Regions from separate parts of the Paraburkholderia sp. HC6.4b genome, predicted to be linked through region 1. Evidence: riboswitches for the same ligand, from Rfam matches in the RefSeq annotation. Region 1 holds a riboswitch; the other holds the start of a gene.
What was found. A riboswitch is a leader RNA that binds a small molecule or an ion and turns the genes downstream of it on or off. The one in region 1 is predicted to bind cobalamin.

Region 1 (3,063 bases):
GTCCGCGCGTGGGTCCGCGTCGGCTGGCGAATGGAGCGAATGAAGCACGCGCAGCAGTACCAGCGATCACCAGACACGGGGACGAACGACGGCATGGCCGCGACAACGGAAATACAGAAAGCGGAACTGAGGTCATGAACGCGCCGCCGCATCCCCGCGGCGGTCGTTCTGCTTCGTTGGGCCGGTATCCGGGCTGGCGAAAGCGCCGCTTCCCCTTCCCGGCCGAGTGGTTTCTCGTCCAGTGGTGAAATGTCCACGCGAGCTTGCGCGAGGACATCGAAGCCGGCACTGCGGTGCCCGGCTATCAAGCCGGAACCGCTTTTCGCTTACCGTTGCGGGGACAGCACAGGTTAGCCGCTCCAGAGCAGGTGGCTCCCTGTTTCCCGTTTAACTGCATGTGCACGAGCGCGCATGCGAGCACCCAAAGTGCGTGCGAGTGTAGGCCCGCGGCCTTGCGCAGTCAAGCAACGCAGCGAGCCGGAAAGCGCCGCCGAGGCTTATCCGGCAAGGCGCCATGTGCTATCGTATGCGCGCGTTTGGTGCCCGCACATGCGCTCGCGTGTGCAGTTAAACGGGAAACAGGCAGCGCCTCGCGCGTTCAACCTGTGCTGTCCCCGCAACGGTAAGCGACCTGCGGCGCGCGATTCGATTCGCCTTCGATTCCGACGTGCCGCGCATGCGTTTTTTGATGCCACTGTCCCGCGAATCCACAAACCGGGACGGGAAGGCGAAGCGCATGAGGCCGCCAGCCCGGATACCGGCCAGACGCGGAGGCGGTGCCGCATTGCATCCGTGCATCACGTGGCGCCGCCGGCCGCCGGAATCCGCGGGGAACGGATGTGAAGGCGTAGCAGCGCGGCATCGCGCGTGCCCGGATTCGCAGTTCCGCATGACCTCTATATTCACCGCCGCGCGCGCTGTCGCACGCCGCGTCTCTTCTTCCATCACCGCATGGCGCGCGCCATGCACGCCGCGATGACGCGCGCCTGGCTGATCGGCGCCGGTCCCGGCGACGTCGAACTGATCACGCTGAAGGCCACCCGTGCGCTCGCGCAGGCCGATGTCGTGCTCGTCGACGATCTGGTGAATCCCGACGTGCTGCAGTTTGCGCGCACCGACGCGCAAGTCGTGTACGTCGGCAAGCGCGGCGGCCATCCGTCGACGCCGCAAGCCGACATCGTCGCGCAAATGCTCGGGCATCTGCGCGCGGGGCGCAGCGTCGCGCGGCTCAAGGGCGGCGATCCGTTCGTGTTCGGCCGCGGCGGCGAAGAGTTGCAGGCGCTACAGGCCGCGGGTATCGAAGTCGACGTGATCAACGGCATCACGGCCGGCATCGCAGCGCCCGCGGCGCTCGGTATCGCGGTCACGCATCGTGATCTCGCGCAGGGCGTCGTGTTCGTCACCGGCCACGGCGCCGGCGGCAGTGGCGAACCGGACTGGGCCGCGCTCGCCGCGACGCGCATGACGCTGGTGATCTATATGGGCATGCGCCGGCTCGGCGAGATCGCCCGCGCATTGCTCGCGGCCGGCATGTCCGCCGACACGCCGTGCGCGGCGATCGAGTCGGCGACGCGGCCTGAGCAGCGTCATGTGCTCGCGCCGCTTCGCGAGTTCGCCGAGGCGGTGGCGCGTGCGGGGCTCGGCTCGCCGGCGATCGTCGTGATCGGCGGTGTGGCGTCGCTCGCGCTGGCGCGTGATGCGGCCAAACGCGACGCCCGCGTTGCTCACGAACTGGCAGCGAGCGCGACACGACACGGACTCGGACGCGCGATCAAAACGCTGAGCGTCGGCATCGGTTGCCGCTTGCACAGCGAAGCCGCTGAGATCGAAGCCGCCGTCCGCGCAGCGCTCGGATCGAATGCCTTCGAGCAGATCCGCGCGATCGCGACGATCGACACCAAAGCCAACGAAGCCGGTCTGCTCGAATTCTGCTCACGTCATCAGCTGCCGCTGCAACTGTTCAGCCGCGAGCAGATCGCCGCGGTACCGGTCGCGTCGCCGTCGGCGGCGGCACACGCGCAGCTCGGTGTCGATGGTGTGTGCGAGCCGTGCGCGCTGCTGGCGGCAACGGCGCCGGACTCCACCGCAACCGCGCAAAACGCGCGTCTGATCGTACGCAAGACCGCGCACGCCGGCATCACGGTGGCGATCGCAGCGGCGAACAACGCTGCCCTTAGCGACGCGCCCCCATCCTATCCCGCCTCTCAAAACCAGGACCCTCGATGAAAACCGATCCGGAATCGCATCAACGCATGACCGAACGCCGCCGCGAAGGCCACGAAAAGAAGCAGGCCGGCGCGACCGTCGAAAAAGGCCTGCTGATCGTCAACACCGGCACCGGCAAGGGCAAGAGCACGGCCGCGTTCGGCATGGCCGTGCGGGTGCTCGGCCACGGCATGCGGCTCGGCGTCGTGCAGTTCATCAAGGGCGCGCTGCATACGTCGGAGCGCGATTTCCTCGGCGCGATCGCGCAATGCGATTTCGTCACGATGGGCGACGGCTACACGTGGAACACCCAGAACCGCGAGGCCGACATGGCGACCGCGCGCAAAGGCTGGAACGAAGCGCGGCGGATGATCGAAAGCGGCGACTACCAGATGGTGATCCTCGACGAGCTGAACACCGTGCTGAAGTACGAATACCTGCCGCTCGACGAAGTGCTCGCGGTGATCAACGCGCGTGCGCCGATGTTGCACGTCGTCGTGACCGGACGCCATGCGCCGGACGCGCTGATCGAAGCCGCCGACCTCGTCACCGAAATGCGCGCGATCAAGCATCCGTATCGCGAGCAAGGTGTGAAGGCGCAGCGCGGCGTGGAGTTCTGAGCGATGTCGGCATCCCCCAACTGGGCTTCGTCCGGGGCGCCCCCCCAGGGGACTTCCTTCGGGGCGTGCCCCGCGCTGTTCATCAGCGCGCCCGCGTCGGGACAAGGCAAAACCACGATCACCGCCGGTCTCGCGCGCTATCACCGGCGGCTCGGACGTCGCGTGCGCGTGTTCAAGACCGGGCCGGATTTTCTCGATCCGATGATCCTCGCGCGCGCGAGCGGCGCGCCGGTGCTGT
Region 2 (3,063 bases), on a different contig from region 1:
CAAACCGTTCAACACGTGACCGATTCGAAACCGGCCCACTACTGCTTACTGCAAGCTGTACTGCTCGATCACAGTACCTAGCTGTTCGTTCATTTGCTGCATTGTACGCCGGATTTCTTCAGCGGGAAATGCTTCTCCGTGTCGCACGCTGCTTTGCAGCTTAAGCAGTTCCGATGCCAGCGACAGCGCAGCCATCACCGCGATGCGATCGGTGCCGCGCACGTTGCTGCCGCTGCGGATTTTCTTCATCTCGGCGTCGACGCGCGCGACCGCCTCGAGCAGCGCGCCTTCCGTTTCCGGCGAGCAGGCGAGACGATAGGGTACTTCGAGAATCGATACTTCGATCTGCTTGGTGGTCATGCGCTTTCTCCGTGTCGGCTCACGTCGCTTTCCGCTTCCTCGTGTCCGGGCTGGGCGGACTCGAGCAGATCGAGCTGGTTATCCGGTTCGCTGCTCGCGCGTGCGCGCGGCAATTTTTCGAGAATCGCATTCAGGCGCACCTGAGCGTCGTCGATCTTGGCGGACAGCGCGTCGCGTTCCGCCTGCAGTGCGTCGCGCTCTTCGCGCAATTGCGCGAGTTCCGCATGCGTGGCTTGCACTTCGGCACGCGTTTGCGCGAGCTGCTCTTCGAGCGCGAGCCGCGCTTCGTTGTGGCGCTGGCTGATCGCAATCAGCTTGCCGATGTTCTGGGAGAGTGATTCGAGTTCGGTGAGCATGTGCTGCGTCCTCTAAAGACATCGCATTTTAGCGCGGAATATTACAGGTTCCGACAATTGTCTCGTTTCGAGACGTAACAGCATCGCTACGTGCAGGTTCGTTGCATGTCGTGTCGTCGACCATAAGGTAAAAAACCGGTAATCCATCGGACAATAACCTGCATTCAACAGAACCGATTGCGCTCCGGTCGACCTTTCTTGACGCCCCGCGAGGCCGCTCGTAAACTTCCCGCACTCTGGTGCCCGCGCGCGCTTCTCGGCGTGCGCAGTTAAACGGGAAGCAGGACGCGCGCGGTGCCAAAACCGGATGCGCGAACCTGCGCTGCCCCCGCAACGGTAAGCGACCGCATGTGATGTGCTCATGCAGGTCGGTCCTGATCGCAAGGTTGGAAGTTCAACGTGCGAGTGTGCCACTGCGCGTCACGCGTGGGAAGGCGGGATCGATGTGTCGTAGCCCGGATACCGGCCAGAAAAGAGGGACGTCCCCCCGCGAAAACGCTAAACAAGGGGGCGCCTCGTGACGCGTCGGCCTGCGGGGAAGCAGGCCGCGCACGCTATCCACAGGAATGTCATCCCATGCTGTCCCCCATCGCCCGCGCAACGCTGCTCGCGTTCGCGAGCCTGCCGCTCGTCGTGCATGCGCAAAGCGCCGAGCCCGCGTCCGCGTCTGCGACGCCGTATTCGTCTTCATCGTCCGCCACGGATGCTACCGCCGCAAACGCTGCAATCGCTGCCAATGCCGCCTCCACCGATGCGCCGGGCAACGTGCTGTCGCCGATCGTCGTGACCGCGCAACGCGGACCGCAAGCGTTGCGCGATGCGATCCCGCAGACTACGCAGTTCGATCAGCAGGACATCGCCGACACGACCGCGACCGATCTGCCCGGCCTGTTGCAACTCGCGCCAGGCGCGCAGATCTCGCGCACGGGTGGCCCCGGGTCGACCACGAGCCTCTTTCTGCGCGGCGCATCGTCGACGCAATCGCTGCTGCTGATCGACGGCGTGCGCGTCGATTCGGTGAGTCTCGGCTCAGCTCAACTCGCACAGATTCCGCTCGATCAGGTCGATCACGTCGAAGTGGTGAACGGCAACGTGTCGGCGTTGTATGGCTCGGGCGCGATCGGCGGCGTCGTGCAGGTGTTCACGAAAGACGGCGGCGATCATCCGCCGCGTTTCAATTTTTCGGTCGGCTACGGCAGCTATCGCACGCAGACGCAAACGGCCGGCGTGAACGGCGCGCTCGATCAGGACGGCCGCACGACTTTCAATATTTCGCTCGCGCGCACGAAGGACGACGGCTTTTCGTCGCTCAATCCGCTCGAGGCGCCGAACGCGAATCCGAACGCAAACGGCAATCTGAACGAGAGCATCAGCGCGTCGCTGCGTCACAAGTTCACCGACAGCTGGGACGCGGGCGTCAGCTACTTCCAGTCGAACAACGACAACAGCTACGACAATGCGTACGGCGAGCCGACCGATCTGAACAATCTCTATAGCAAGGTGCGTCAGGTGTCGGTATTCGCGAACGGCAAGCTGACCGACTGGTGGACCACCCACGTCACGCTCGCCGAGGGCGACGACCGCAGCGTGTCGAACACCAATGGCATCTACAACGGCCGCTTCGATACCGACAATCGCCAGTACACGTGGCAGAACGATTTCGCGCTCGCCGCGCACCAGAAGCTGCAATTCGGCTACGAGCATCTCGACCAGACGCTCGACTCCGACACGTTCGCCGCGCCCGACCGTCACGTCGATTCGGTCTTCGCGGGCTACAGCGCGCGCTTCGGCCGCAACCAGATTCAGGCCAACGTGCGACGCGACCAGTACTCCGATTTCGGTGGAGCGAACAGTTACTATCTCGGCTACGGATTCGACATCACGTCGCGCTGGAAGGTAACCGCAAGCTATTCGGATGCGTTCCGCGCGCCGAGCTTCGACGATCTGTACTATCCGATCAGCGGCAACCCGTCGATCCAGCCCGAGCGCAGTCATTCGGTCGAAGCCGGTTTGCAGTACGCGACCGATGCGCTCGGCGTGATGCGTCTGAACGCATTCCAGACGCGCTATACGAATCTGATCGACTACGTGCAGACGATCCCCGGCATCTACCTCGCGGAGAACGTCGGCCGTGCGAAGGTGCAGGGACTCGAGGGATCGTGGAGCGGTCATGTCGGCAAGACCGACGTGCGCGCAACGGTGACGCTGCAGAACCCGGTCGATCTCGACAACGGTACCGACCTCGTGCGGCGCGCGCGTCGGTTCGGGTCGTTCGCGGTGAATCGCAGTATCGGTGGATGGCGGGTTGGCGGCGAGTGGATCGTCAGCGGTCCGCGTACCGATAGCA

Region 2: linked by a shared signal. The riboswitch ahead of HDG34_RS10155 (TonB-dependent receptor domain-containing protein) and the one ahead of cobA (uroporphyrinogen-III C-methyltransferase) in region 1 are both predicted to bind cobalamin.

The regions. Positions count from the first base shown of each region.
Region 1 covers NZ_JACHDC010000039.1:8,169-11,231, forward strand. Annotated here, with positions in the region: cobalamin riboswitch at 162-440, opposite strand; cobalamin riboswitch at 521-781, shown strand; gene cobA (uroporphyrinogen-III C-methyltransferase) at 976-2,226, shown strand; gene cobO (cob(I)yrinic acid a,c-diamide adenosyltransferase) at 2,223-2,825, shown strand; gene HDG34_RS37780 (cobyrinate a,c-diamide synthase) at 2,829-3,063, shown strand, end outside.
Region 2 covers NZ_JACHDC010000005.1:328,064-331,126, reverse strand. Annotated here, with positions in the region: gene HDG34_RS10165 (cell division protein ZapA) at 46-360, opposite strand; gene HDG34_RS10160 (ATPase) at 357-716, opposite strand; cobalamin riboswitch at 937-1,202, shown strand; gene HDG34_RS10155 (TonB-dependent receptor domain-containing protein) at 1,293-3,063, shown strand, end outside.